Regions from separate parts of the Lactococcus sp. S47 genome, predicted to be linked through region 2. Evidence: riboswitches for the same ligand, from Rfam matches in the RefSeq annotation. Region 2 holds a riboswitch; the other holds the start of a gene.

Region 1 (16,101 bases), on a different contig from region 2:
CTGTCACTTCTTTGAATTGACCAGTCATAACAATAGTATAAGCGGTATTTGCTGTTGGAAATCGCTTGGTCAGTGCTGACAGAAAATCTTCTGAATTACTGACAGAGCTGTCAGTAAACTTTGCGATTGGCTGATGTTCGACCATTGCCACATAAGGCATTGTCTCATCTTCTTCAACTAATCGGACATGATTTTCTGAGTCCCCGTGATAAGCGATTCCATTGATAATGGTCACTTCTCCATTTGCAGTATCAAGTGTGCCGATACCGACTGATCCGTGTTCTAGTGCTTCTTTGAGGGTAATCGTTCCCTTGTAAAAACCACTAGAAAGTGTCGTAAAAGTATTGTGTTGGAATATTCTGCTATTCATAATGATATTATTTTATCACTTTTTTTTGTTAGTAGTATCAAATATGTTTTATAAATTTTTTTCAAATTTTATAGAGCAAAAAATCCCTGTATTTGGTATAATATTGCTTATGACAATAAAAACTTCATTTGCAAAGTTTGCTGGTAATTCATCGCGCTTTGTCTTGGAAAAATTTTTCAAGCGCGGTTCAACTTTACCAGGAAAAATTGCTTTAAAATTTGATCCTGAAATTCTTAAATCACTGACAAAAAATTATGAAATCATTGTTGTGACTGGGACAAATGGAAAAACATTGACCACAGCACTGACCGTGGGAATTCTAGAAAAGGCTTTTGGACCGGTTGTGACAAATCCAACTGGGGCTAATATGATAACGGGGATTGTATCCACATTTTTGAAAGCTCCCAAAGCGAAAACTGGCGAAAAGAAATTTGCTGTTCTTGAGATTGATGAAGCGAGTTTGCCAAAAATCACTGAATATATCAAACCTTCGTTATTTGTGTTTACTAATATTTTCCGTGACCAAATGGACCGCTATGGCGAGATTTATACAACTTATGACTTTATTGTCAAGGGTGCGGCAAATAGTCCTAAAGGTACGGTTTTGTTAAATGGCGATAGTCCACTTTTCAACTCAAAAAAATTAGTTAATCCTGTAAAATACTATGGTTTCAACCATGAAAGCCATGAACCTACTCATGCTCATTACAATACTGAGGGGATTGTTTGTCCCGTTTGTCATCATATTTTGGCTTACAAGATGAATACCTATGCTAACTTAGGAAATTATATCTGTGAAAATTGTGGCTTTAGTCGTCCAGAATTAGATTATCAACTGACAGAATTATCAGAGATTACAAATACTTCTTCTAAATTTGTCATCGATGGGACAGATTATAAAATTAATGTTGGCGGACTTTATAATATTTATAATGCTCTTGCTGCTGTATCTGTCGCTGAATATTTCAATGTGCCAAAAGAAACAATTGCGGCTGGTTTTGAACTTTCTAAAGCAGTTTTTGGTCGTCAAGAAACGCTTGAAATTGATGGAAAAAAAGTAACCATTGTTTTGATTAAAAATCCAGTAGGTGCTAATCAAGCCCTTGAAATGATGAAATTAGCCAATTATCCTTTCACTTTAGTTAGCCTTTTAAATGCCAATTATGCTGACGGAATTGACACAAGTTGGATTTGGGATGCTAATTTTGAATTAATTAATGATATGGAAATTGACCAAATTATCACAGGTGGTGTTCGTTCATCTGAAATGGCTAGAAGAATGCGTGTGACAGGTTTTAATGCCGAAAATATTTCTGAACGCAAGGAATTTTCAGAAGTTTTAGAGGCAATTAAAGAGAGTCCAAAAGAGCATGTTTATATTTTGGCAACTTACACTGCCATGTTACAAATGCGTGAATTATTGGCTGAGGGTCATTATCTTGGAAAGGAAATGCGTTAAATGGCTTATATCTCTTTAAAATCAAATCTTGAAAATCCAAAGTATTCCCTCAATGTGGCTCATCTTTATGGTGATTTAATGAATACTTATGGTGATAACGGAAATATTCTCATGCTCAAGTATGTCGGAGAAAAATTAGGGGCAGAGATGACCTTCAATATCGTTTCTTTAGGTGATACTTTTGCAAAAGAAGATTATGACCTTGTTTTCTGGGGTGGTGGTCAAGATTATGAGCAAGAAATTATTGCTGACCAATCATTGCTTGACTTGTCAGCACCTTTAAAAGATTACATTGAATCTGAAAAACCACTTCTTGCAATTTGCGGTGGTTATCAAATGCTCGGTCAGTACTATGTTAATTCCGAAGGGACAAAAATTCAAGGAACGGGAATTCTTGGACATTATACTGAAAATTTACGAACTGACCGTTTTATTGGTGATATTGAAACTCACAATGAAGAATTTGGTGAAACTTATTATGGTTTTGAAAACCATTCAGGAATTACCTATCTGTCTGATGACGAAAAGCCACTAGGAACCGTCGTTTACGGTGGTGGAAATAATCCAGATGACCAAACCGAAGGTTTAATTTACAAAAATACTTTTGGAACTTATTTCCATGGGCCAATTCTTTCAAGAAATGCACGACTAGCTTATCGTTTGGTGACTACTGCTCTTTACCAAAAATATGGAGAAGAAATTCAACTCCCTGCTTTTGAAGAGATTTTAGCTGACGAAGATAAAGGCCAACAAATTGGTGACCTCAAACGTAAAGTTGAAAAATAATAAAAAAATTACTGATGAAATTTCTGTCAGTAATTTTTTTATTTCTTAAAAAGCTGTCAGTAAAATTTTTAATGATTAATCTACTGATTTCAAAGCCCCAAGCATATCCACGGCTTTTAATTTGAAATGAACAACAATAGCTAGCAAAAGAGTAGTCGCAAAAGTAATTGCTGCCGATAATAAAAGATTTGTCCAAAGTAATCCCGGTGCAAACATAATTTGGTCAGCTGACAATTGGTTCATAATAACCTGATGGAAATAATCCCCCAAACCAAAACCAACCAGAATTCCTAAAAAGCTTAATAAAATCGTTTCCCGATAAATATAAAGTGTGACTTCACGGTCATAGAATCCTAAAACTTTGATTGTGGCTAATTCGCGAATTCTCTCGGAAACATTGATATTTGTTAAATTATAGATGACAACAATCGCAAGTAAAATGGCACAAGTAATCAAAACAATCATGACACTATTAATGCCATACATAAAGGATTCAATCACCTTTTTGAGGTCACTATTTTGTGAAACTGCTTGAATTCCGTCTTCTTGCATAAATTGAGCTGACATTTTTTGAATATTATTTGTAGACGCATTTTTCAACTTAATCAATTGGGCATTTGCCACAAAATCTTTTTTAAAAACCTTTTGGTAAACCGATTGATTCATGAAAATATAATGGCCCATATACATTTCAGTAATTGCTGCTACTTTTATCTTATGAGGCTGATTTTCACTATCTTTTAGTGTCAGAGAATCACCAACTTTAAGGTCTAAAAGTTCAGCAAATTTTTCTGAAAGGACTGCTCCAGAGTTATTTAATTCAATTTTTTGACTATTTTTACGAGATTTTAAGCTAATGTATTTTGATAAATCATCAGAACGATTTGTCGCAATTAAGTTAACCTCTTGTTTTTCTAATTTGCCACTGGCTTCTTTTGTCAAATTTTCAAAGGCAATCGGCAAATAATTCTCAATTTCTGATGAGGCTAATTCTTTATCTATCTCTTCTTTTTCTTTGTCATTTACTTTATTTTTTTCAATAGTAATCATGTCATAGTGCAAAATTTGACCAAATTGTTTCTTTGATAAACCAGAAATGGAATCACGAATTCCAAATCCCATGACAAGTAAAGCGGTACAGCCAGCGACACCAAAGATAGTCATTAACATTCTCTTTTTATAGCGAAATAGATTTCGAGCCGTCACTTTATAAGTAAAACTCATTCTTTTCCAAATAAAATTAATTTTCTCTAAAAGAATCCGTGAGCCTGCTTTTGGTACTTTTGCTAAAAAGAGACTGGCTGGTACTTCTTTTAGTTCCATTCGGACAACCCAATATGCTGGAAAAAGACTACAAGCAATAGCTATCGCAAAAGCAACTATTGTCCATAAAGGAGAGAATGTTAACCGTAAATTGCTAAAGGTAGATGAAGCTGTGTAAGCATTAAATACCGCTATCGGCAAAAAGGTATGTCCAATAATTGTTCCTACTAAAGCTCCTAAACCGCTAGAAACTAATCCATAGACCATAAATTTCTTACGAATATCACGGTTAGAATATCCCAAAGCCTTCAGTAACCCAAGATTTCCTCGCTCTTCTTCCACAAAACGAGTCATTGTTGTCAAACTCACTAATAAAGCAATCGCAAAAAGGACTACTGGAAAAATATTTGAAAGACTGTCAATTCTTGTTGAGTCATCTAAAAATGTCTTATACCCCGGATTTACTTCTTTACGATTATTAATTTGATAAGTCGGTTTTTCAAGCTGGTTTAGGGCTGTTTCCTGCTTTGCAAGCTCTGCTTTAGCTTTAGCAATCTTTTCTTTTCCATCATTAATTTGATTTTGGCCTGCATTGATTTGCTCAATCGCTTGAGCGGATGCATTTTCCCCAATTTGATTCTTTTGTGCGATTAATTGATTTTCTTGCTGAGTGAGTTGATTTTCTTCCTCAACTATTTGACTTTTCGCTTCATTAATCTGTTTTTCTGGGGCTGTTTTCAGTGCTGCCAAGCGTTTTTCTGGTTGATTCTTAAAAGTATTTTCTAAGGTTTTTTGTTCGGTTTTTAAACGGCTATCATATTTACTATCAAAAATGGAGATATTTTGTAAGTTTTTATAGGATAGGCGAGCAATCATATAAACATCAGAATCAAAGGCTTCCTTGGTAACAAGCGCATACCCATTAAGTTTACCCGTTCCAACTGTCGTTGAGCCAAAATCACTTTTATCGACATATTCACTTGATTTCACAAATCCAACAATTTTAAAGGAATGATTTTTTATCAAATCAGAATCCTTAGATTTAGGAGGGGTAAAATCAATGGTTTGTCCTATTTTATATTGTCCATCATATAAATAATCTAAAGCAATTTCTGAATCTTTTTGAGGCAACTTGCCTGATATTAACTCATAAGTTGACAATTCATCTGGTTTAGAAAATAAACGCAGACTATTTTCTTTTCCTTTGATTACCAAATCTTGAAAATAGCCAAATTCTGCTTTTTTTACACCCTTGGTTTCGTTAATTAATTGCTGGTCAGAATGGTCCAATCCCAAAGTTGAAGTTAGCGTCAAATCTGCTAAATGATGTTGAGCATAAAAATCTTCCGCTGTCCTTCTCATATCGGGTCCAGAAACTTTTAGTCCGACAAAAGCGAAAGTCCCTAACAACATCAAGGAAAAAATAGAAATAAAGCGACCTAATGAACCCGTAATTGACCTGCGAATTTCTTTATTTAAAGTTTTTTTTCGCATAGCTCACCACTCAATTCTATCGATATCTTCTGGTTGGCTATTATTATCAATTTGTTTAATTTTTCCATCATGCATTTGAATGACACGGTTGGCAATTGGAGCAATTGCAGCATTATGCGTGACAATAATAACTGTTTTTCCTTCTTTTCTGGCCATATCTTGAAGAATTTTCAAGATTTGTTTTCCTGTATGATAATCTAAGGCACCGGTTGGTTCATCACAAAGCAAGATTTTTGGATTTTTGGCTATGGCACGCGCAATCGCTACTCTTTGCTGCTCACCACCAGAAAGTTGCGAAGGAAAATTATGAAGCCGATGTTCCAGACCGACACTTTTCAGCACTTCTTTAGCATCCAGAGCATTTTCGACAATTTCAGAAGCTAATTCGACATTTTCTAGTGCTGTCAAATTATTGACAAGATTATAAAATTGAAAAACGAAACCAACGGCATAACGTCGGTAGGTAATCAATTCTTTGTTTGAAAAATTAGAGATTTCTTCCTCATCAATAATAACCTCTCCCTCATCATTTGTATCCATTCCTCCTAAAATATTTAGGACTGTTGATTTACCTGCCCCAGAGGAACCTAAAATGACAGCCAATTCTCCTTCTTCAATTTCAAAATTTACTTGGTCATTGGCATAAATCTTCTCTTGTCCTGATTGATAGATTTTAGACTCATTAATCACTTCAATAAATGTCATCTTATCCCTCCTTTTTGTTGTAAACGTTTTAGTTAATTATATCATAATTACATTTTACTTCTTATTCAAGTCCTCATCATTTTTAATAAAAAAATTACTGACAGAAATCCTGTCAGTAACTTTTTGTTTTTATTTCCAAAAATCATCAAAAACACTAATTGGTAAGTGACGTTTATGTTGTGTTTTATTCCACCATGCTTCGATTTTAGCCTTAGCATCCTCAGAAATCACTTTACCTTCTGTGTAGTCATCAATATCATTGTAAGTCACACCTAATGCAATCTCGTCAGCAAGTCCTGGTTTTCCTTCTTCAAGGTCTGCAGTCGGAACTTTTTCGTAAATGGCTGGGTCAGCGCCAAGTTCAGCCAAGAGTGCTTTTCCTTGGCGTTTATTCAAGCGGAAAAGTGGGAGCAAGTCTGCTCCACCATCACCAAATTTTGTGAAAAATCCAGTAATATTTTCTGCTGCATGGTCTGTTCCAAGAACCGCTCCTTGATATTGACCAGCCACAGCATACTGAGTAATCATACGTTGACGTGCCTTAATATTTCCCTTGTTGAAATCTGATACTTCAATTCCAGCTTCATTGAGGGCTGCCACTTGCCCTTCAACAGCAGCTTTAATATTTACTGTCAAACTGATATCAGGTTGAATGAAAGCAAGCGCACGTTGGGCATCTTCTTCATCAGCTTGAACACCATATGGCAGGCGAATTGCTACAAATTTATAAGTCTCATCAGCAGTTTCTTGACGCATTTCCTCGATAGCAATTTGAGCCAGACGACCTGCTAAACTAGAATCTTGACCACCAGAAATCCCTAATACAAAAGACTTAATGAAAGGATATTTTTTTAGATAATCTTTCAAAAATTCAACTGACACCCTAATTTCTTCTTTAGGATCAATGACTGGTTTCACACCAAGTTCTTTAATAATTTCATCTTGTAATGTCATTTTATCTTCCTTTTACTGACAGTTTCTATATTTTACTGACAGCTCTGTCATTAACTATTTTTAATCTAAAATTTTGCTCATATAGAATTCATCAATGTATTTCCCATCAACACACATTGCCTCACGGCGAACGCCTTCTATTGTGAATCCATGTTTTTGAAAAAGGGCAATCGCAGCATAGTTATTAATCATTACCGTTAATTCTAAGCGTTTTACTGCTTTTTCTTTTGCCCATCTTTCTAATTCCTCAAAAAGTTGAGAACCAATTCCTTGGTGTTGAAATTCTTCAATAATTCCTACAACAACATAGGCCGTATTTCTAATTCGATTAGCATTTCCTCTTTTGGCTGACAGAAATCCAACAAATTTTCCATCAACATCAGCACCAACTAAAAAATCAAAACGTGAAATTCGACCAATTGTTCGGCTAAAATCAAATCTTCGCTCCTCTGGTTCAAGCATCATGAACTTACTTTCTGTATCCAATTGCTTTTGGACATCCCAGAAAAGTCTTGCATCACAGAGGTCTATTCGTCTTATTCTCATCATTCATCATCCAATCTCGTCATTGATACTGTTGTACGCACCTGTGAAATTAGGCGCATTTTATGATTCCATAATTCTTGTGACAAATCTACTGGATAAGGTTGAGGATTCAAATCACGTTTATATTCATCCCAAAGTTCCTCAAGGTTTTCACGAGCAAATTCTTTAATTTCTTGCAAGCTTGGCAATTCATAAATCAATTCGCCGTCCACAAAAATATCTTTCAAAAGTGGATTGGCATTGAAGTCTCGCACATTTTTATTGATGTAGGTATAAAGCGGGTGGAACATGTAAATTTCTTCTGCTACATCTGGGCGTTCATCTGAAAATGTAATATAATCCCCCTCTGATTTGCCATCTGCTTTTTTGGTGATTCGCCAAACTTGTTTTTTACCTGGTGTAGAAACTTTTTCAGCATTACTTGAAAGTTTAATGGTATCCTGCATTTGACCACTTTCATCTTCCATAGATACTAATTTATAAACTGCACCAAGCGCTGGCTGATCATAAGCCGTAATTAATTTAGTTCCAACTCCCCAAACATCAATTTTTGCTTTTTGCATTTTTAAACTTAAAATTGTGTTTTCATCTAAATCATTTGAAGCGTAGATTTTTGCATCAGTAAATCCTGCTTCATCAAGTTGCTGACGAACTTTTTTCGAGATATAGGCCATATCTCCAGAATCAATTCGTACACCTTGGAAATTAATTTTATCGCCAAATTCACGCGCCACTTTAATCGCTGAAGGAACTCCAACTCTTAAAGTATCATAAGTATCCACAAGGAAGACACAATCTTTATGAGTCTGTGCGTATGCTTTAAAAGCCTCATAATCATTTCCATAAGATTGAACCAAAGCATGAGCATGTGTTCCACTAGCCTTCAAACCAAAGATTTTAGCTGCACGAACGTTTGATGTCGCATCAGCACCACCAATAATTGCTGCTCGTGTTCCCCAAATGGCTGCATCCATTTCTTGAGCGCGTCTTGTCCCAAATTCCAACAAAGGGTCATCCCCAATTACAGATTTGATACGAGCAGCTTTAGTAGCAATCAAAGTTTGGAAATTTATAATATTAAGAATAGCTGTTTCGACCAACTGACATTCCGCAAGCGAACCTTCAACCTGCACTAAAGGTTCGTTAGCAAAAGCAAGTTGTCCTTCTTGCATCGCTCTAACTGTTCCTGTAAAACGCAATTCTTTTAAATAATTTAGAAAATCTTCCGGATAATCTAATTCACGCAAATAGGCAATATCTGTTTCCGAGAATTTAAGATTCTTTAAATAATCAACCATTCTTTCTAAACCAGCAAAAACAGCATAACCATTTTTAAAGGGCATCTCACGGAAAAAAACCTCAAAGACCGCCTGACGCTGATGTCGTCCAAGCTCAAAGTAAGTTTGCATCATATTAATTTGATATAAGTCCGTATGTAATGTAAGACTGTCGTCTTGATATAGATGTGGCATAATTTTTTCTCCCATATTCACTTCCGCTAATCATACCGATTTTAACGCAATTCTAATCTTTATTTTATCAAATTTTGCCCTAAATTTGTACTGGGAACCCTTTATAATTATACAATAAATTATAATTTAAATTTCGCCATGTATTTTATATAAAACTAGTCAATTTTTTGCTCCACTTATGTTTTTTGTACTACAATAGAAGTAATGGAGAAAGGAGAGGATTATGATTAGTTATCTAAAGAAACTACTTAAACAAAATGATAGTGTAAAAATCCACTTAATAGACGGAAGTGTCGTCTCTGCCTTACATTTCAAGAAAGGTTACAGCAACGGAAATTGCCTTGTAATTGATGAGGATAACACCGAGCATTATATTAACAGTAGATACATTGTCCAAATCGAATCTTAAATTAAAGAACTCCCTTGAGGAGTTTTTCTTTAGTCTTATAGATTGCGATGAGCTATGGTACAATATAAATTGACTGATTCAAAATATTGGTAGATTAAATAATTTCAAAAATTAAGGAGAAAGCCCCCTTATGGATAAAGGGAACAGAAAAAAAGTAGGTCTATTAGGAGGAAATTTTAATCCAATTCATCATGCTCATTTAATGATGGCTGACCAAGTTGCCCAACAAATGAATTTGGATAAAGTATTACTAATGCCTGAAAATATTCCACCTCATGTCGATGAAAAAGAAACCATTTCTGCAAAACATCGAGTCAAAATGCTTGAGTTAGCAATCAAAGAAAATCCTAGACTCGGTCTTGAGTTGATTGAAATTGAACGTGGTGGAAAATCTTACAGTTATGACACGCTCAAACTCCTGACTGAAGCTAATCCTGATACCGATTATTATTTCATTATTGGTAGCGACATGGTGGAATATCTTCCCAAATGGTACAAAATTGATGAACTCCTAAAACTTGTGACATTCATTGCCTTAAGAAGAACGGATACAATCTCCAAAAGTCCTTATCCTGTTACTTGGCTTGATGCTCCCTTGTTACCAATTTCTAGTACAATGCTAAGGGAAATGTTTGCCAAAAATATTGAACCCACTTACTTCTTACCTCAAAACGTTATTGATTACATTAAAACTGAAAAATTATATAAAAAAAAATGACCCAGATAGGTCATCTTTTTGTTTAAACTTCCAAATTTAGAACTTCTTGCGCATAAATGGATGAATTTCCATTCAAAACGTAGGCAATTGTCATAATTGGTAGGATATATTGAACCGAACCAAACCCAAAGACCTCCGCAGCAATAAAAATTGGGCCAAAATAAGAGTTTGTTGCGGCTGAAAAAATTGAAACATAACCCGCAGCAGCCACAAATTCGACAGGTAAACCAAAGAGCATAGCCAAAGCTGCACCCAATGTTGAACCAATAGCAAAGAGTGGTGTGACTTCCCCACCTTGGAATCCAGCAGAAATTGATAAAACCGTAAAGATTAATTTTAATATCCAATCATATCCATTGATATGTCCACCATTAAAACTTAAAGAAATCAAATTAGTCCCAAGACCAGCATAACGGTCCAAATGAATAACAAGTAAACCAATTGAGATGACAATTCCCATCAAAATAATTCTATAATAAGGATTAACAATTCTTTTAGCGACGGTTGCTTTCATAAAAGCTAAAGATTCCGCAAAAAATCTTCCTACAAGTCCAAAACAAACGGCAATGACAGCCAATTTTAAAAGAACCAAAGGGTCAATATGAATGTTAGTATTGATTGCGAAAGAAAATTTTTCTAATCCCAAACTGCTTGAAGTCCAACTTGCAACATATGAACCAACCAAAGCTGGGATTAAAGCTCTATACTCAATTTTACCCAACATTAAAATTTCAATAGCAAAGAAAGTTGCTGCGATTGGTGTTTGAAAGAGCCCTGCAAAACCAGCAGCCATACCAGTAATCAAAAGTATTTTTTTAGCTTCTTTTGCTGAGAGTTTTTTACCAATCGCATGTCCAATCACACCACCGATTTGAACTGCAACTCCTTCACGACCAACACTGGCACCAAACAAATGAGAAAGCCAAGTCGAGAAAACAATCAGCGGAACAAGACGTTTTGGAATATCTTCTCGCCCATGATTCCCCGCTTCAAAAATTAGGCCCATTCCTTTTTGGCTGTCTTTACCAAAATTCTTATAAATATAAACGATTAAGAGACCAGCTAAGGTTAAAAATGGAATTAAATATAGGGCATGACTATCTCTAAATTCAGTAATATAGATAAGCCCTCGACCAAATATAGCATCAACAATACCAATTAATCCCCCAATAATTACAGCTAAGAAGACATATAAAATTGCGCTTCTTGAAATTCCTACTTTAAAAAAATTCATTTTTGAAACTCCTTGTTTGTGAGTTTAACTCACTTTATAATATTTTACAAAACAAAAGGCGCTACAAACAAGACTACTTGGAGATAGCCTTTTGTTTGTAGGCGCCATTAGTTTTAAGATTTTATTCTTAAAGCGGTTTCGGGTGTGCACCATACCCATCATTTATTAATATTTATTTTAACATTTTATGAAATATTTGCAAGAAAAAGCTCAGTCGCGCATCCCATTCTTACGTTGAATTTCTTTAAGTTTATCCGGAGTAACATCTTCTCCTGTTTTTTCATCAATAACTTTGATGGTTTCAACTTGTGAGCGGAAATTTGCTTTAACACTATCGAGGTAAGTACGACGTAAAAGGGCTTGTTCTTCAAGCTCAGCTTCTGATAATCCTTCTGCTTTCTTCTTACGCGCTAATTCATTAATACGTTCTACTTGTTCATTTGTAATTGCCATTTCTTAGTTCCTTTCTTCATGAATATTGTTAAAATTACTGACAGAACTCAAATTTTACTGACAGCTTTTTAGAGTCATAAATAAACTTTCTGTCAGTAAATCTATCAATTTTATTTTGTATTAATCAAAGAAAAATCAGCCATAACACTTGTTAATGCAACAACTTCTGACAACAACGCAATACGATTATCACGAACTGATAAATCTTCAGCCATTACCATTACACTTTCAAAGAAAGTTTCAATTGCAGGTGCAAGTGAATGAACAATTGCTCTGAATTTTTCTTCACCAGGCATATAAGTCCATTGATTTTGAAGAGAAATAACAACGTTATAAAGAGCTTCTTCTGCATCTTCTTCAAAAAGTGTTGGATTTATTTCTTTAATATCTTTTGCTTTTTTAACCAAATTAATTGAACGCGAAACATTTTCAATTGCTGGTTTAAAAGGTTCGTGAAGTTTGTGCCCATCAATGACAAAAGCCGATTCCATCATGTTTGTAATATCAAAGCTTGAACTATTAATTGCCGCTTCAACAATATCATGACGATCGAGTTTTTCAAGCAAGAGTTTTTGAATACGTGCTTTGACGAAATCCAAAATTTCAAGATGATTTTCACCTTCAAATTGGTCGATAAATAAAGATAAATCGAAATGCCAATTCATTTTTTCAATAATACGAATCAAGCCTTGTACTGCTCGACGTAGAGCATAAGGGTCATTTGAACCAGAAGGAATTAAACCAACATTAAAGAAAGAGAGGACTGAATCAATTTTGTCAGCTGCTGCAAGCACAGAACCGACTTTTGTTTCAGGCAATTCTCCCTCGGCTGAAGTTGGCATATAATGTTCACGAATTGCTGCAGAAACATTTGCATTTTCACCAGCTAAAAGCGCATATTTTTCACCCATTACCCCTTGTAATTCATCAAATTCTCCAACCATTCCTGTCAAAAGGTCAAATTTATAAATTTCAGCACTACGAGCAACGTCTCTTTTTTCTTCATCTGTCAAACCAGCAATATCAGCTAACTTAGCGGCTATTTCTTTTGTTCGCGCCATGTGTTCAGTAATTGAACCAATTTTAGCATGGAAAGTTACTTTAGCAAGTTTAGCGACCAAATCTTCAATTTTAAGTTTTTGATCTTCTTTCCAGAAAAACTCTGCATCTTCAAGACGAGCAACCAAAACTTTTTCATTTCCAAGCACTACATTTTCAATATTTTCAGCGTTCCCATTACGGACAGAGATAAAGTTTGGTGCGAGTTGACCTTCTTGGTTATAAACTTCAAAATAACGTTGATTATCACGCATTGATGTCACTAAAACTTCTGCTGGAACAGAAAGATATTTAGGATCAAATGAACCAACAAAGGCAGTTGGATATTCAACAATATTATTTACTTCTTCTAATAAATCTTTATGCAAAGTAACTTGCCATTTATTTTCAGACGCAAGAGCCAAAATTTGAGCTGAAATTTCTGCTTTACGATGTTCAGCATCAACTAAAACAAAGTTTTCTGGCATTTTGCTAGCATAATCATTTGCATTTTTGAGTTCAACCTCAACATTTGCCAAGAAACGATGGCCTCGTGAAAAACGATTTGCTGTTACGTCCAATAAATCAAAAGCAACAACTTTATCTTCTAGAAGTGAAACAATCCATTGAATTGGACGAACAAAGAGAAAATCATTATTTCCCCATTTCATATAAGTTGAGAATGTCATTTTTGCGATGACTTCATCGCCAACTTTAGACAGAATTTCTTCTGCTTTTACTCCGTCAATATGTTTTTTAGCATAATAATAATCACCCTTAAGGATTAAATCATCTGGAGTAGCTCCTTGTCCTCTTGAGAAACCTTGAATCGCTTTTGACCAATTCCCTTGCGCATCTTTAGCAATTTTAGCAGATGGACCTTTAACTTCTTCATCAATCGCTTCTGACGCTTCTGCCAAACCTTCAACAATAATTGCTAAACGACGTGGAGTTGAAAATTTAATAATTTTATCAAATTCTAAACGATTTTCTTTAAGAAAAGTTTCCATTCTTTCGGCTAATTGATTGATTGAAGGAGTCACCAAATGTGCTGGAATTTCTTCCAAACCAATTTCAAGTAAGTAATTTGTCATTATTTTTCTTCTCCTTCTACAATCTTAGTATATTTTCCTTTTTTACCAAGGTATTTTTCACGCAAAGCTTCATCTTTTAAGAGCGGGAAACCAAGTTTTGCACGTTCTTCAATAAAAGTTTTTGCTACCTTACGTGCCATTGTACGAACTCTATGCATATAGCCTGCACGCTCAGTTACAGAAACTGCTCCACGTGCATCAAGTAAATTGAAAGTATGTGAAGATTTCAAAATATAATCATAAGCTGGGTGAACCAAGCCTTTATCTAATAAATCAAGCGCTTCTTGTTCATATTCTCCAAAAAGTTTAAGTAAAAGCTCTTGGTTTGATTCTTCAAAGGCAAATTTAGAATGTTCGTATTCAGGTTCTTTGAAAATATCACCGTAAGCTACGCCATTCCCCCATTCAAGGTCATAAACAGAATCAACCTCTTGAATAACTGTCGCAATACGTTCCAAACCATAAGTGATTTCTGAAGTTACGGAATCAACTTCAATTCCTCCAACTTGTTGGAAATAAGTAAATTGAGTACATTCTTGCCCATCAATCCAAACTTCCCATCCAATACCGGCACATCCCATTGAAGGATTTTCCCAGTTATCTTCAACAAAGCGGATATCATGCTCTAAAGCATCAATTCCAAGTTCAGCTAAACTTTGAAGATAAAGTTCTTGGATATTTTTTGGAGATGGTTTTAATACAACTTGGAATTGGTGGTGTTGGAACAACCGATTTGGGTTTTCACCATAACGACCGTCAGCAGGACGACGTGAAGGTTGCACATAGGCGGCTCCCCAAGGTTCAGGTCCGTTTGAACGCAAGAAAGTGTAAGGGCTCATTGTTCCTGCTCCTACTTCATTATCATAAGCTTGCATCAAGTTTGCCCCTTGTTTAGACCAAAAGCCTTGTAGGGTCAAGATAATATCTTGAAATGCTAGTTTTTTATTTGCCATTATTTTCCTCCGAAATTCAAAAAACCGCAATTCACACACTCATCAATCCTCGAAAAAAATCCGAAAAGAGACAAAGGGTGCAAATGCACGGTTCCACCTTTATTTTTTACTTTATTTGTGTTCATTACAGTTTTAAGTTAAGCCATTATTGTTCTCGAACTTTCACTATCTTCGAGTCGCTACCTATAAATTCTAGCTCTATTTTCCCATTTTGTCAAGGCAAAATAAACTGATGCCCTTACTTCTGTCTTATTTGGTATCAATTTTCTGGTTTTATCTATCATATTCAAACATAATTATTTTCTTGAATAAAAAGTAAATTGCCTTCGTCATCAATATTGATTTCAGATTCTATAAGAGAATAGTTATCAGTTTCAGATTGAATAATGAGTGTATTTCCGCATTTTTCAACTTTTTTTCCTGATGTCCCTACGGGTTTATCGATAATAATATCAATTTCTAAAAATTGTTGAGCTAACATTTGGTTCATTTCTTCTCCAAGTTGACTTAATAAAATAATAACATCAACTCCAAGGTTCTTTAATCTTTTAACTATGAAATCTGCCTTATCAAAAGGGTTAGAAAAGATAGTCTCCGCACTCGGATGTGAGCGATAAACAATATCCATTGTTGTCAAACCAAATATTCCTATTTTCTTACCTGATGTTGTATTTTTAAGGAGATAAGGAATAAATTTTCCTTCTTTTACTAAAGGATTTAAAAGTTTATCATCTTCAAAATTAACATTAGCGGCTAAGATTGGAAAATTTATTTTATTTAGATTTTCCACTATTCCTTTTGAACCCTCATCAAATTGATGACTTCCCAATGTCGTCGCATCAAAAGGAAAGGTATTCAGGAGGTCTTGCTCATCATTTTTGTGCTCAATGTTATTAAAAATGCTATTTCCATCTCCTAAAACTAAAGTTTCTATGACTCTTTTTTTATTTTCTTCTTTGATTTTATTAATTAAAGAAAAATCCTTATCAAGGGTGAGATGAGTATTATTTATATGTAAAATGCTAAGTTTCATTATCACAACCAAACCTATATATAGTATTTAATATCTATATTTTATCATAAAAAACACAATATATTGTGTTTTAAACTTTTTTCTAAAAATAAAAAGATGACTTCCGTCATCTTTTTAATG
Region 2 (16,101 bases):
TGAAAGTCTCCTTAAAGAAAACGGATTATATGCCAGCCTTTATAATTCGCAATTTGCAAAATAAGATATCGAAAAAATCAGTCTCTTTTTGATTGATTTTTTTGTTTATTAAGCGTCTATTTTGTTATAATGAGTTAAAAATAGGCGAGAAGGAGCGATAATGTTTAAAAAATCAGACAAGAAAATAAAAGAAAATGATCAAGAAAGCAATGCAGCTTTTGAGGAGTTTTTTAATCAAGTGCTCAAAAAAATGCCTGCTCGTTCCGCAAAAATAATCAGTTCTTCTTTAACTGTTTCAAAAGCGAAAGCAGAGCAGTTTTTAGCTAGCAATTCTCAGAAATTTGACCACCTCTTTGATGAATTTTTGGTTGGAGTGGACAGTCAAACGCGAAGGAAATGCCATGAAACCATTCATTTCGCTACCTTGACGGCGGCAATTGTTGGCTTTTCACCAATTCCCTTTTCAGATGCCGTCTTGCTTGTTCCGATTCAATTGACAATGATGATGCGACTTTATAAGATATTTGGGGCTTCTTGGTCAGAAGCATTGGCAAAAGGAATCACTAAGGAATTAGTTGTTGTTGGTTTAGGTCGAAGCCTTGTAGGGAATGTTTTAAAATTTGTTCCTGCGGTGGGAACAATTGCAGGTGGAGCAATTAATGCCACAGTGGCGACAACAATTACAGAAGCCTTAGGCTGGGTAACTGTCAAAATGCTTAATGATGGCGAAGATATTTTCAATAATGTCCTGACTTTTGAAGGTCAATTCAAAGGTTTGGTCAGTAAATTACAAAAAGCCAATAAGAAAAAATAGGCTGTCAGTAAAAAAAGACTTATCAGTTGATAAGTCTTTTTATTATTATTTAGAAAAACCATTTTCCAAAGTTTTAATGACAGCCAAAATTTGTTCATCGGAAACCAACTTGTCAGCTCCATTAATAATTGATTCATAAGCTGAATCATAAACTCTACCATAATCACCAGCAACCGTTGGAATATGCTTCACAATGCGGTCACCATTTTGATTGAAATAGGTAAGTTGCCCAAAATCAGCTGGACTGTCTTGCCCGAAACCTTCATCACCTGGGAACATGCCAACTTTTAAATCATTTTCTTGTTGGTCAACATCCATTTTGATGAAAGTTCCTCTCGTACCATAAACAAGCCATTTTGGATGTGGTAGAGCAGCGACTTCAGTAGCAGCAACAGTTGCTCGCAAGTTTGGATAAAGAAGATTGACAGAAAAATAGTCATCGACACTGTCATAATCTCTTGTTGCTCGAATATCATATTGAACTTCTTTGGGAGCGCCAAAAAGTGAAACCATTTGGTCCACTAAATGAACACCGTGACCATACCAAGCGCCATCAAAATTTCCACCTTGACTGGCATCATTAGGTCTAAAGTGGTCCATATTGACAGTGATATCTACCAAATCACCCAAATAACCTTGCTCAATCACTTTTTTGACGGTTAAAAAGTCGCTGTCAAAGCGTCGATTTTGGAAAGGCATGAAGAAAAGATTTTTTTCCTTGGCAAGAGCTACCAATTCTTTAGCTTGTTCCAAGGTTTCGACTAATGGTTTATCACAGAGTACATTTTTTCCAGCTGAAAGGAGTTCCTTAGCATAGTCATAGTGAGCAAAAGCTGGAGTCACAATGACTACTAAATCAATTGAATCATCATTAATAATGTCAGCGATGTCAGTGGAGAACAAAGTTCCATTTGCTTCTAATTCTGCTTGTTCAGGACGTTTCCCTAAAGTCCGGTTGACAATTCGTTTAATCACAATATTCTCACGTTCTTTCACGTAAGGAATATGATAGCGATTTGTTGATTTACCAAAACCAACATAGGCAATATTAAGCTTTTTTGTCATTCTTTTTATTCTCCATTTTGGCACGGAGGGCTTCAATTTTAGCTTGAGTGGCATTCTTTGTATTAATGCCTTTTCCGCCTACCGTTGAGTTTTTTTCGTGAAATTTTCCGACAGATTTCTGTCCTTTATTATCAAGTTGATATTTTCCCATAAGATAAATTAGGTTTCAGTAAGTAAAGTGCCTACTGAATTCAGTTCCTTTCTAAGTGGATTTGACTGATAAAAGTCAAAAAGTTACTGACAAGAGCTGTCAGTAAAAATTTGACCGATTAAATTCCTTACTAAAGGAAATGAAGTTGCACTTGTAATTTAAAAATGCTGAACTTTTGGAGTAAACTTTAAATTACTTTACGTTCGTAAGGGTCAGTAGAAATTCCTTCAGAAAGAATTTTCTTAGACCATTCTTTAGCACCGAAAAGTGAGTGATTACGGTAATTTCCGCATTCTTTTTCAGCAACACCAGGGACATTATCCCAACCAAATTCGTCACTTGCAAGCTCTTCTAGAGAAGATTTAATTACTTTAGCAATTTCTTCTGAACTATGTTCACCCCACATAATCATGTGGAAACCAGTTTGACATCCAAAAGGTGAAAAGTCAATCATGCCATCAATTCTATCGCGAATTAAACTAGCCATGCTATGCTCAATAGTGTGTAAAGCGGCCATTCCAATGGCATTCGCATTAGGTTGAACAAAACGAACGTCAAAATTAGTGATAACATCGCCTTTAGGCCCAGTTTCGCTACCGATTAAACGGACATAAGGGGCAAGTACTTTTGTGTGGTCTAATTGAAAAGATTCTACTTCAGCCATAAGATATAGGATACAAAACTCAGCTGATAAAAGTCAGCCTTGTTAGTATCTCCTCCTTTATTTTAAATTCTAATTCTATTCTATCATTTTTTGAGCGAAATATTTTTTCATTTTAATTATAAAGTGGTAAAATGACTTTATAACGGTTTCAAAAGAAGCCTTATTGCTTAAAAAAGCAAGAAACATCATTGTCAAAAAGAGTGAGGAGGGGAAGTGAACATCAGAGAAGTTGAAAAGTCATCTTTCTCCATCATTGGAAAAGAAGGCTTAGGTAAAGCACAAGAAGCTGACATTTGGATTCCACCACTCTGGCAAGAAGCAACCAACGCTTTTGAGGAAATTATTCATTTGATTAAGCAGCCACTCACAATTTGGGGGGCCATGTCTGATGAATCAGGGCAATTTAAACCATGGAATAATGGTGGACTCTATCTGGCAGGTGTTGAAGTTGAAAATTCAGCGCAAAAGCCTGAAAATTGGACTAAATGGACACTTCCGGGCTTTCGTTATTTAGTTGTTGAAACAACAACTTATGAAATGAACAAGACTTATTCAGATATGTGGAATTATCTAACTCAAAATGATTTAAAAATTGTTGGAGCGGTACAAGAACATCAATCAATTTCAGCAGAAAATCCTGAAGAGTTAGAACTATGGTTTCCAATTGAAAGAATATAAAAGTCCAAATGGTTTCATTGATGACGAGTTGTTGTATTTCAAAAATTACTAAGGAGAAAAAATCATGACATTAACAGACACTTACACACTAAACAATGGCATTAAAATTCCAAAAGTTGGCTTTGGAACTTGGCAATCTGCGAGCGGAGAAGAAGCTTATAATGCGGTAAAAGCAGCACTTGAAGCAGGATATCGTCATATTGATACAGCGGCAGTTTATAAAAATGAAGAATCAGTCGGTCAAGCAATTGCTGATTCAGGAATTCCCCGTGAGGAACTTTTCGTTACAACAAAACTTTGGGGTGTAGGAACAACAGAGGACGCTGCGAAAGCCTTGGATGAATCCTTGAAAAAATTGGGACTTGATTATGTTGATTTGTACCTCATTCATTGGCCAAATCCTAAAGCATTCCGCCCTGATTTTGAAACACGTAATCTTGCAGTTTGGAAAGCCATGGAAGCAGGCGTAAAAGCTGGTAAGATCCGTGCAATTGGTGTTTCAAACTTCCACCCACGTCACCTAAAACCATTGTTGAAATTTGCTGAAATTAAACCAGCAGTTAACCAAATTATGGTCAACCCAAGTGATCAACAAGAAGAAATTGTAAGTTTTAATGTTGACAACAATATCTTGACTGAGGCTTACAGCCCACTTGGAACAGGTAAAATCTTTGAAGTTCCAGAACTTGCAGACTTGGCAAGTAAATACAACAAGAGTATTGCTCAAGTGGTATTGCGTTGGTCTCTTCACAAAGGATATTTACCACTTCCTAAATCAGTAACCCCTGCAAGAATTAAAGAAAATGCAGAAATCTTTGATTTTGATTTAAGTATTGAAGATATTGCTTTTATTGACAGCCTTCATGGAAAAGCTGGTTTGGCTAAAAACCCTGATGAAGTTGATTTCTAAAGAATAATTATGAACATATTTTACTGACAGATTGTTTAGATCTCTTAAAAGACAGCAGAGAATTTGGTCAGTAATTTAAAAAAGGCCTGTCAGTAAAATTTTGCTGACAGGCTTTTTAGATTTTTGCTATAATAAAGAAAAATGATCAAATATCAAGGAGAAATGATGAAAAAAGCACTTGTTTTAGTTGATTTTCAAAATGATTTTATTGATGGAAGTTTGGGCACGAAAGAAGCACAAGCCATTATCCCAAATGTTATTGAAAAACTCTCTCAATATTCTAAAGAAAATCGTCTAGCAACCCAAGACACCCATTTTGAAGATTATTTAACGACACAAGAAGGCAAAAATCTGCCAGTTATTCATTGTCAAAATGGTACTTTTGGTTGGGAAATTCGTAAAGAAGCTCAAGTTGGCTTTGCTAAAATTTTTGAAAAAACAACTTTTGGTTCCAGAACATTGGCAGAATTTATTCGAGATGAAAATTATGATGAAGTTGAACTTGTCGGAATTTGTACGGATATTTGTGTTGTTTCCAATGCCTTGTTAATCAAAGCCTATGCGCCAGAAGTAAAAATAAGTGTTGATGCTTCTTGCTGTGCTGGAGTTTCACCTGAAAAACATTTGGCAGCACTTGAAACAATGCGTTCTTGTCAAATAGAAATCACGAATGCCTAATTTTGCTAAAAAGTTACTGACAGGTCTGTCAGTAATTTCAACTTGACAAAATCCTTATGATAATTGATAATGGAGTGAGAAATAAGAAAAATTTTGAAGGTGAGTGCGAGGTATAAATTTGGATTATCATCAATTATTTTCCCGCTTGAACGAAAAACTTTCAGAAGAAAATTTGCAACTTCACTTACATTGTGTTGGTGGTTTCGTGCTTGAATATTATGGAATGAAGGCAACAGAAGATATAGATGCCTTTTATGAAAGTACCGAAAAAGTTGAAAAAATCATTCAAGAAATTGGTGAAGAATTTCATGTCGGAACCTCTAATGAACCTTGGTTGAGTCAAGCAGTCGGCGAAGTCATGTCTCATTCAAAAACAGATGAAACAATTATTTTTGTGGAAAGTCATTTGACTGTTGGTCTGTCATCACTCGAATCTATTCTTATCGATAAAATACAGGCTGGCCGAACCAAAGATGTTCCAGACATCGCAAAAATAATGAAAAAATTAAAAATTGAAAGTCCAGATCCTCTCTTAGAACGATTTAAACATACAGATGGTTCAGCAGACCCAGCGGTCATTTTAGAGGCTTTTAGTTTAGCTTACGGTGAAGATGCCTTAAAAAATTATTTACGAAAAAATCCAAAAATACTGAGGTTATTGCAATGACGTGGATTGAATATCTCCTGAATGCTGCTCAAAAGTCTAAATGGAATTTAGAACTTTGGGTCCGTTATTTAAATAAAGTGATTCAACGGGACAAAATTTTACTTTCAAAAACAGATATTGATTATTTAATGAGTTCTGAAGAATTAACTTCTTTTCAACGCGTTTTTCTTGAACTCGCGCTTGAAAAAGAAACAACACCTTGGGAAATGACTGTTGGCATGTCTGAACCGACTCAATCGATTCATCTTCAGTCTGTTTTAAAAGAATTAAAAAAAGAATGAATTAACTTTCATTCTTTTTTTATTTTATAAATTACAATTTATTTAATACGAAGATATTGACCAATTAAAATGGTATCACTTGATAAATGATTCCAAGCCTTAATTGAAGCAATTGGGCTACCAGATTTTTGTGAAAGTCCCCAAAGCGTATCTCCTTTAACAACCTTATGGATAGAGGTATTTGAAGCTGCAGAAGAGTTAGAAGTTGAACTCGTAGAGGCTGAGCTTGAACCTGTTGAAGAACTTGAAGAACCGGCAGATTGTGAAACAATCAAGTTTTGTCCAATGAAAATTGTATCAGAATTCAAATGATTCCAACTCTTGAGTTGAGCAATCGTCGTTTTATATTTGACAGAGAGTCCCCAAAGCGTATCACCAGATTTAACCTTAATCGTCGTCTGTGAAGCTGGTTTGGCAGGAGTGACCGAAGTAGTAGGCGTTGTAGTTCCGGCAGAATTTCCTGAAGAAGTTGAACTATTTGTATTAGACGAAGAACTTGAAGTTGTCAATACAAGCTTTTGCCCAATATAGATGACTGTACTTTTAAGATTGTTTGCGCTTTGAATTTGAGCAACACTAATTCCATATTTTTGCGAAATTCCCCAAAGTGTATCGCCAGATTTAACTGTATAAGTGGTTGAGCTTGTATTTGAATTATTATTGGTATTTGTAGCTGTTGAACCACCGGAATTAGAAGTACCAGCAGAAGAAGCACCGTCAAAACGAGTCAAATTATATTGAGAAATAATTCGATTCAGGGAAGCACCATAATTAGGGTCAGTTGCATATTTTCCTGTTAAAGCTGCGGTTGCAGCTTGATAGGTTGCCGCGTTTGCTCGCCAAGCTTTAGCATAATAAGGACCATTTCCAAAGTTTGTAGTTTTTAAAACATAAGCATTATCTTGGAAACTTTGATTAAAGGAAGGATAAACCCTAAATGGCATATCTTTTGTGACCCATTTACCATTGAGATATTCTTGAGTTTTAAAAACAACGCTTTTTCCTTGATAAGTTCCTTGAATACCGAATAAATTATAATAGGGGGCACGAGAAAGTTGGCTTGAACCCCAGTTACTTTCCAAAATAGCTTGAGCAATCATAACTGAAGGATAAAGACCATTACTATCGGCAACTGGTTTTGCTGATGCAGCAATACTTTCAATAAAAGCTTCTGTCGAATTGGTTGCAGCCTGAACCATTGGGCTTGTTTGTTGGAGCAAAAGCTCGTGAGTGGTCGTCAAAGTTCCTGCAATGAGAACAGCGCCAGCAAATTTGGTCGCTGGTTTATAAAAAGCCAGTGGTTTTTTGGCTTTCTTTTTTAAATGTCTATTTTTAACTTTAATACGAGAAACTGGCATAAATAATTCCTTTCCTGAAAATACAGAATAAAATAAGTACTACCCTATTTTACCACGGTTAATGGAAGAAAAAGATGACAATTATGTGGCGGTTTGTAAACGTTTTTTATTTAATGTTTTATATTGGCTAGAAAATGTGAGAATTTAGATAAAAAATCTGATTTAAGACGCAATGATTACATTTTAAATACAAAGAGATTATATTTTGCTTTGCGAAATTGAGAAAAGGGAATGAAAACAAGCAACACAAGATATTGTGTGTGTTTACATAATTTAACCTATATATTGTGTCATTTTCGAGAATTTGATAAAATAGATGATGTAATTGAAGAGGATGGTTAATATGAAAAGTGAAGTAAAATATCAAGATGTAACACTAGAAGAAATTAATGTGATAAAGCGTGACGGACGCTCAGTGAAATTTAACAGTGAGAAAATTTTTGATGCTTTGACTAAAGCGGCTAAAAAAGTCGAACTGACAGATATGTCGGTTCTTTCAGAACTTACTGACAGAGTAGTCAGTGAAATCTTTACTCGTTTTTCTGAAAATGTCAAAATTTATGAAATTCAATCGATTGTTGAGCAAGAACTCCTTGAGTCTGGTGAAACTCAATTGGCTGAAGAATATATCTCTTATCGTGCTAACCGTGATTTGGCCCGTACCAAAGCAACGGATATCAATTTCACGATTGAAAAATTAATTAATCGCGACCAAACTGTCGTTAATGAAAATGCCAATAAAGATTCTAACGTTTTCAATACTCAACGTGATTTGACAGCTGGTGCGGTTTCCAAAGCAATTGGTTTGAAACTTCTTCCGCCACATGTGGCAAACGCTCACCAAAAGGGTGATATTCATTATCATGACCTTGATTATAGTCCATTTACTACAATGGCTAACTGTTGTTTGATTGACTTTAAAAATATGTTTGAAAATGGTTTTAAACTTGGAAATGCGCAAGTAGATTCGCCAAAATCAATTCAAACAGCAACTGCGCAAGCCAGTCAAATCATCGCTAATGTGGCTAGTTCACAATATGGTGGTTGTTCATTTGACCGTGCCGATGAAGTATTGGCGCCTTACGCGAAATTAAATTATAAAAAACATTTAAAAGAAGCACAAAAATGGATTGATGGTGCTGAAAAACAAGAAGCTTATGCTCGTGAAAAAACAGCCAAAGATATCTATGATGCAATGCAATCTTTAGAATATGAAATTAATACTTTGTTTACTTCAAATGGTCAAACGCCTTTTGTAACAGTTGGTTTTGGTCTTGGAGACGATTGGTATGCGCGTGAAATTCAAAAAGCAATTTTGAATGTCCGGATTGGTGGTTTAGGTTCAGAACACCGTACTGCTATTTTCCCTAAATTAATTTTCACACTCAAACGTGGACTTAACCTCGAAGTAGGGACACCAAACTATGACATCAAAGAACTTGCGCTTGAATGTTCAACAAAACGGATGTACCCTGATATTTTGAGCTATGATAAAATTGTTGAATTAACAGGTTCATTTAAAGCTTCAATGGGTTGTCGTTCATTCTTGCAAGGCTGGAAAGATGAAAATGGGAATGACGTGACTGCTGGACGTAATAATCTTGGAGTTGTTACAGTTAACCTTCCACGTATTGCTCTTGAAGCCGCTGGAAATAAAGAAAAATTCTGGGAAATCTTCAATGAAAGAATTGAAATTGCTCATGATGCCCTTGCTTTTCGTGTTGAACGTGCTAAAGAAGCACAACCTAAAAATGCACCTATTCTCTTTATGAATGGTGCATTGGGACGTCTTGATGCCGAAGGTTCAGTTGATGAATTGTACAATAAAGAACGTGCAACTGTAAGTTTAGGTTACATTGGACTTTATGAAGTGGCGACTACTTTTTATGGCCCAACTTGGGAAAATAATCCTGAAGCTAAAGCTTTTACAATTGAAATTGTGAAACGAATGCATGAAGATTGTGAAGATTGGTCTAAAGCCTCTGGTTATCATTATTCTGTTTACTCAACACCGTCAGAAAGTTTAACTGACCGTTTCTGCCGAATGGATAAAGAAAAATTCGGTTCAGTTGCAGATATTACTGACAAAGATTACTATACTAATTCTTTCCACTATGATGTGCGTAAAAATCCAACTCCATTTGAAAAATTAGAGTTTGAAAAAGACTATCCTGTTTATGCCAATGGTGGATTCATTCATTACTGTGAATATCCTGTTCTTCAACAAAATCCGAAAGCTCTTGAAGCAGTCTGGGACTTTGCCTACGATCGTATTGGATATCTTGGAACAAATGCACCAATTGACCACTGCTATGCTTGTGGATTTGAAGGAGATTTTGCGGCAACGGAACGTGGGTTTAAATGTCCACAATGTGGCAATGATGATCCTAAAACCTGTGACGTTGTCAAAAGAACTTGTGGATATCTTGGAAATCCGCAAGCACGTCCAATGGTTCATGGTCGTCACAAAGAAATTTCATCACGTGTAAAACATATGAATGGTTCTGTCGGAGCCTTGAACGATGGAAATTTGATTGATTCAGTCGAAGTTGACGAAGCGAAATCAAAATATTTTGCGGAGAAATAAGTATGAACAATCCAAAACCAGGAGAATGGAGAGCTGATGAACTCTCACAAAATTATATTGCAGATTATAAGCCCTTCAATTTCGTTGATGGTGAAGGGGTGCGCTGCTCACTTTATGTGAGTGGCTGTATGTTTCATTGCGAGGGCTGCTATAATCAAGCCACTTGGTCATTTCGTTATGGAACGCCCTATACCAAAGAGCTTGAAGATAAAATTATGGCTGACCTTGCTCAGCCTTATGTCCAAGGACTGACGCTTCTTGGTGGGGAACCTTTCTTGAATACGACATTTTTGATTCCTTTGCTCAAACGGATTCGTCGTGAGTTACCGGATAAAGATATTTGGTCATGGACAGGTTATACATGGGAAGAGATGTTGCTTGAAACAGATGACAAATTAGAAATGCTTGATTTGTTAGATATTTTAGTTGACGGTCGTTTTGAATTATCAAAGAAAAACTTAATGCTCCAATTCCGTGGGTCATCAAATCAGCGGATTATCGATGTACCAAAATCTCGAAAACAAGGACAAGTTGTCATTTGGGAAAAACTCAATGATGGTGAAAAAACTTTTGAACAAATTCATAAAGAAAAATTAATTTAAAAGTTACTGATGGACATTTGAGTATATCCGTAAGCGCTAAAGTGCCAACGGCTATCTTCTGACAGAAATTCTGTCACTAAAAATAAGCACTGACAAATGCGTCAGCGCTTATTTTTTAAATAATTTTGTAAAATCTGGTTCGTCGTCAGTAATTTTGAAATCTTTTAGCGCCGATTTTAGAGGGAGATGTTTCTTTTTTCCTTTTAAATAATTTTGACTTTCTTTGCTTTGGGCACTTTCGGCTAAAGAATTTTGCTTTTGTATAACTCTATTTTCAATTTTTCTTTTGCTTTTCTTATTTTCGTCGGTGCTTTCAAAAGATTCATCTGGAAAAGTTTGAGAAAGTTGCTTGATAATGGTTTCTAAACCAAAGTTACTACTAATCCAAAAGGGTGTATCGGTTGCTTTACAAGCTTCTTTAGCAAATTGAACTGAATGATGAGCCACATTGCGGTTTCTCATAACGACGAAATCAGCTTTGGCAACAAGTTGGTCAATCTCAAATCGATTAGGTTTTTTCTTATCAAAACCAAGAAAAGAAACGCCAACTTTTGCCAAGCCCTCTCTAAAATCATGCCAATATTTAACTTCACATAGAACAAGTAGTGTTTTCATGTCATTCCTTACTGATGCTCTGTCTTTACTGACAGGAGCGAATTATAGTGATTATAACACAATTTTGCTTAATGATAAATGTATTTTTTTAAATATAAGTTTCAAAAATTTGACCTCATAAAAATAAAGTGGTAAATTAATAGTAGATGGGTATGGTGCACACCCGAAACCGTTTCAAGAAATAGCTTGAATCTAATGGCGCCTACAAAGCAAAGTCTTTTTTTGCCTTGTAGTCTGCCATTTTTTCTTTGACTTACAAGGCATTAAAGGCAAAGAAAAGGAGATTTATTATGACAGTCACAATCGAAAACATCCACGCAAGAGAAATTTTTGATTCTAGAGGAAATCCAACCGTTGAGGTAGATGTTAGATTAACAGATGGGACACTAGGACGCGCAGCAGTACCCTCAGGAGCATCAACCGGAGACCGTGAAGCAGTTGAATTAAGAGATGGTGGAGACCGTCTTCAAGGGAAAGGCGTTTCTAAAGCCGTCGCAAATGTCAATGGCGAAATTTATGAAGCCTTGAAAGGACAATCACCATTTAATCAAGCAAAATTAGATCATTTGATGATTGAGCGTGACGGGACAAAAAATAAATCTCGTTTAGGGGCTAATGCAATTTTAGGGGTTTCAATGGCCATTTCTCGTGCGGCAGCGAATAGTGAAAAAATTCCACTCTATCGCTATCTTGGTGGAGTTGATTTGGAACTTCCACAACCCTTTTTCAATGTCATTAATGGTGGAGTACATGCCGATTCAGGAATTGACGTTCAAGAATTTTTGATTACACCAGTCAAACGGGAAAGCTTTCGCGATGGTTTAGAAAAAATTGCAAATATCTACCATACTCTGAAGAAAATTTTAGCTGACAAAGGGCTAGAAACAGCCGTAGGTGATGAAGGTGGCTTTGCCCCTAAACTTGGTTCTACTGAAAATGCAATTGCTACACTTTATCAAGCAATTGAAAGTGCAGGATATGTTCCTGGTGAAGAAATTGCGATTGCCATTGACCCAGCTTCAAGTGAATTTTATGATGATAAAGAAAAAGTTTATCGTTTTGAAGGGCAAAAATTGACTTCTAAAGAACTATTGACTTACTATGAAAATTTAGTTGAAAAATATCCAGCACTTATTTCCATTGAAGATGGATTTTCTGAACATGACTGGGAGGGCTTTGCAGCTCAAACGAAAGCTCAAGGTCAAAAAATTCAATTAGTAGGTGATGATATTTTTGTGACAAATCCTGAAATTTTCAAAGAAGGAATTAAAAAAGGTGTAGCAAATGCTATTTTGATTAAACTTAATCAAATCGGAACAGTAACTGAAGCGATTGAAGCCATTAGTTTAGCGAGAAAAGCAGGCTATAAGACAATGATTTCTCATCGTTCAGGTGAAACAGTTGATAGCTACATTGCCGATTTTGCGGTAGCCATGCATGCTGGCCAAATAAAAACAGGTTCAATGGCTCGAAGTGAACGGGTTGAAAAATATAATCAATTCTTGCGAATTGAAGAAGAATTAGGAAAAGATGTAGCTCTTGCTAGTTTTCCAGGATAGATAAAAATAAAAAACATTAATTTTTATAATTAATGTTTTTTTATTTTTAAGAATGTGAATTTATAAAGGAGAAGAGGGGATTCGAACCCCCGATACGCTTGTGACGTATACACACTTTCCAGGCGTGCTCCTTCGGCCACTCGGACACTTCTCCGATTACTTTAATATTATAACAAAATACCTTCTCGTTTAGCAATGACTTTTGAATGTTTTGTTTTGGCGATAAAGAATGTCATTTTTAGTAGAAATATAAAACTAAATGCTTAAAAGTGTCTAAAATTTGGTATAATAAGGGCTATGAATAAAATTCTCGAAGTAGAAAATTTAGTTTTTAAATATGAAAAAGAAAGCGATGTAAATCAGCTTAATGGGGTTTCCTTTTCGATTACAAAAGGGGAATGGGTTTCGATTATTGGCCAAAATGGTTCTGGTAAATCGACAACTGCTCGACTGATTGATGGTCTTTTTGAAGAATTTGAAGGAAAAGTCAAAATTGATGGAGAACTTTTGACTGCTGAAAATGTCTGGAATCTTCGTCGAAAGATTGGGATGGTTTTTCAAAATCCGGATAACCAATTTGTTGGGGCAACAGTTGAAGATGATGTCGCTTTTGGTATGGAAAATCAAGGAATTCCACGGGAAGAGATGATTAAACGAGTCGACGAAGCTTTGCTTGCTGTCAATATGCTTGATTTCAAAACCCGCGAACCCGCGAGACTTTCTGGTGGACAAAAGCAAAGGGTAGCTGTGGCCGGAATTATTGCTTTGCGACCTGAAATCATTATTCTTGATGAATCAACCTCAATGCTTGATCCGACCGGGCGTCAAGAGATTATGCGCGTGATTCATGAAATTAAAGAGAAATATCAACTGACCGTTTTATCTATTACTCATGACCTTGATGAAGCAGCAAGCTCTGACCGAATTTTAGTGATGAAAGCAGGAGAAATAATTAAGGAAGCGGCACCGTCTGAACTCTTTGCAACGAGTGAGGATATGGTTGAAATTGGACTAGATGTTCCCTTCTCTTCAAATTTAATGAAAGACCTGCGAAAAAATGGCTTTGATTTACCAGAAAAGTATCTGTCAGAAGACGAATTGGTAGAGCTTTTGGCTGATAAGTTGCGCTAAATTTACTGACAGAATTTCTGTCAGTTACACGCGATTAACGTGAGTGTGAAATTGGCGGATAAATGAAGTTTCTGTCAGTTCAAGGCGATTAATGAGAGTCCTTGAATCGGTGACTTAATAAAATTCTAGTATGCTAGAATTTCTGTCATTAAAATGGATATTATTGGATTTGAGAAAAAAGAAAAATGATTAAATTTGAAAAAGTAAATTATACTTATCAGCCCAACAGTCCCTTTGCCAGTCGTGCCCTTTTTGACATTGATTTAGAAGTCAAAAAAGGAAGTTACACGGCTTTGATTGGGCATACTGGTTCTGGTAAATCGACACTTTTGCAACATCTGAATGGATTGTTGCAACCTACACAAGGGACGGTTAGAGTAGGTGATATTGTTGTCACTTCAACAAGTAAACAAAAAGAGATTAAACCTGTCCGCAAAAAAGTAGGTGTAGTCTTTCAATTTCCTGAAAGCCAACTTTTTGAAGAAACGGTTTTAAAAGATGTCGCTTTTGGACCACAAAACTTTGGAATTTCAAAAGAAGAAGCTGAGAAAATTGCTGCTGAGAAACTGGAAATGGTTGGTCTTTCAAAAGAATTTTGGGAAAAATCTCCTTTTGAACTTTCAGGAGGACAAATGCGTCGTGTGGCCATTGCTGGGATTCTCGCGATGGAACCAGAAGTTTTGGTACTTGATGAACCAACAGCAGGCCTTGACCCAAAAGCTAGAATTGAGATGATGAAACTTTTTGAGAGTATTCATCAGACGGGTCAAACCGTTGTTTTAGTCACTCATTTAATGGATGACGTGGCCGATTATGCTGACTACGTTTATCTTCTTGAAAAAGGACATATTATCAGCTGCGGTACTCCGTCAGATGTTTTTCAAGAAGTTGATTTTTTGAAAGCACATGAATTGGGAGTGCCAAAAGCGACTCATTTTGCTGACCAACTTCAAAAAACAGGAGCCTATACTTTTGAAAAATTGCCAATCACACGAGTTGAACTTGTTAATTTACTAACAAGTCTGTCAGTAAAATCAGGAGGTGAAAACTGATGCAAAATATGCTGATGGGACGTTATATTCCAGGTGATAGTATCATTCACCGCATGGACCCGCGTTCAAAACTTTTGGTGATGATTGCTTTTGTTGTCATTATCTTTTTGGCTCATGATTGGTTAGGTTATCTTCTTTTAGTGCTTTACACTTTAGCGGGTGTTTTATTATCCAAAATTTCAGTTTCCTATTTTTTAAAAGGCCTACGGCCAATGATTGGTTTAATTCTGTTCACAGTTATTTTCCAAATGCTTTTTACTAATGGTCAACATGTCATTTTTAGTCTATGGTTTATCAAAATTTCCACAGAATCTTTGATTAATGCCGTCTATATTTTCTTTCGCTTTGTCTTGATTATTTTTATGTCAACAATTTTGACGCTGACCACGCCACCATTGACCTTGGCTGATGGAATCGAAAAAGGCTTAGGACCTTTGAAAAAAATCAAAGTCCCTGTTCACGAATTAGGTTTGATGTTATCTATTTCTTTACGCTTTATTCCAACATTAATGGATGACACAACAATGATTATGAATGCTCAAAAAGCCAGAGGAATGGATTTTGGCGAAGGAAATTTACTGAAAAAAATCAAATCAGTCATTCCAATTTTAATTCCATTATTTGTCAGTTCTTTCCGCCGTGCGGATGACTTAGCAGTCGCAATGGAAAGCAGAGGCTATCAAGGGGGAGATGGACGTACAAAATACCGTCAACTCAAATGGAAAATGCGAGATAGCTTGCTCGTTGTATCTATTATCATAATGACAATTTTACTTATTTTATGGTCAAAAGTTTCCTAAATAAATGCTCAAGAGGAGAAAAAATGATTACTTTAAACGTAAATAGCTTGGAAAATGCAGAAATTTTTTGGAAAGAATTAGGTTTGGAAGATGAAGTAGCACTTAATGAAACCTATGACCCAAATCCTGAAACTTTAGCAATTTCAGTAGAAACAATTGATGAAATTCATGATAAAATCATTGAACTTGGACTTCCTGTAAGTCCAATTACGCCAGCTGTTGATGGAAGATTCATGTTTTCTTTTATTGCTCCTGAGGACAATACCTTTATTGTTATTGGTGAATGGGTCGAAAGACCCTACACTGGAGAAATGCGCACTGAATTTTTTGAAAATGTAAAAGAACTAATTCCACTTGCGCCAGAACGTCTGTCAGAGCTGACAGAAGGCCAATTTGTACTTTTTGGACGTGTCACTTGTCCTTGGACCAGAAGATTTGTTAAGGCTCTTCCTGACTATGCTGACAAAATGATTTATTACGTTGACACAG

The links. Region 2 has a riboswitch for fluoride ahead of eno (phosphopyruvate hydratase). Riboswitches for the same ligand answer to the same signal wherever they lie in the genome.
Region 1: another riboswitch for fluoride. It lies ahead of IAE52_RS00995 (voltage-gated chloride channel family protein); the one in region 2 lies ahead of eno (phosphopyruvate hydratase).

Annotation. Positions count from the first base shown of each region.
Region 1 is NZ_JACVUB010000001.1:199,225-215,325, reverse strand. It holds gene IAE52_RS01040 (acetolactate decarboxylase) at 1-370, opposite strand, end outside; gene murT (lipid II isoglutaminyl synthase subunit MurT) at 480-1,829, shown strand; gene gatD (lipid II isoglutaminyl synthase subunit GatD) at 1,830-2,615, shown strand; gene IAE52_RS01025 (FtsX-like permease family protein) at 2,691-5,372, opposite strand; gene IAE52_RS01020 (ABC transporter ATP-binding protein) at 5,376-6,077, opposite strand; gene nadE (ammonia-dependent NAD(+) synthetase) at 6,207-7,031, opposite strand; gene IAE52_RS01010 (GNAT family N-acetyltransferase) at 7,092-7,580, opposite strand; gene IAE52_RS01005 (nicotinate phosphoribosyltransferase) at 7,577-9,049, opposite strand; gene IAE52_RS01000 (nicotinate-nucleotide adenylyltransferase) at 9,589-10,176, shown strand; gene IAE52_RS00995 (voltage-gated chloride channel family protein) at 10,199-11,410, opposite strand; fluoride riboswitch at 11,502-11,576, opposite strand; gene IAE52_RS00990 (DUF896 domain-containing protein) at 11,621-11,863, opposite strand; gene glyS (glycine--tRNA ligase subunit beta) at 11,974-13,995, opposite strand; gene glyQ (glycine--tRNA ligase subunit alpha) at 13,995-14,948, opposite strand; gene IAE52_RS00975 (bifunctional metallophosphatase/5'-nucleotidase) at 15,235-15,981, opposite strand; gene IAE52_RS00970 (DUF475 domain-containing protein) at 16,096-16,101, opposite strand, start outside.
Region 2 is NZ_JACVUB010000002.1:203,957-220,057, reverse strand. It holds gene IAE52_RS03515 (ABC transporter ATP-binding protein) at 1-64, shown strand, start outside; gene IAE52_RS03510 (YcjF family protein) at 161-814, shown strand; gene IAE52_RS03505 (Gfo/Idh/MocA family oxidoreductase) at 860-1,879, opposite strand; gene IAE52_RS03500 (hypothetical protein) at 1,863-2,030, opposite strand; gene IAE52_RS03495 (S-ribosylhomocysteine lyase) at 2,218-2,694, opposite strand; gene IAE52_RS03490 (GyrI-like domain-containing protein) at 2,908-3,372, shown strand; gene IAE52_RS03485 (aldo/keto reductase) at 3,437-4,282, shown strand; gene IAE52_RS03480 (cysteine hydrolase family protein) at 4,448-4,960, shown strand; gene IAE52_RS03475 (DUF6036 family nucleotidyltransferase) at 5,079-5,627, shown strand; gene IAE52_RS03470 (hypothetical protein) at 5,624-5,908, shown strand; gene IAE52_RS03465 (LysM peptidoglycan-binding domain-containing protein) at 5,947-7,266, opposite strand; gene nrdD (anaerobic ribonucleoside-triphosphate reductase) at 7,610-9,853, shown strand; gene nrdG (anaerobic ribonucleoside-triphosphate reductase activating protein) at 9,850-10,455, shown strand; gene IAE52_RS03450 (DUF2325 domain-containing protein) at 10,564-11,070, opposite strand; fluoride riboswitch at 11,210-11,282, shown strand; gene eno (phosphopyruvate hydratase) at 11,361-12,629, shown strand; tRNA gene IAE52_RS03440 (tRNA-Ser) at 12,696-12,783, opposite strand; gene IAE52_RS03435 (energy-coupling factor ABC transporter ATP-binding protein) at 12,927-13,760, shown strand; gene IAE52_RS03430 (energy-coupling factor ABC transporter ATP-binding protein) at 13,946-14,812, shown strand; gene IAE52_RS03425 (energy-coupling factor transporter transmembrane protein EcfT) at 14,812-15,612, shown strand; gene IAE52_RS03420 (thiol-disulfide isomerase) at 15,636-16,101, shown strand, end outside.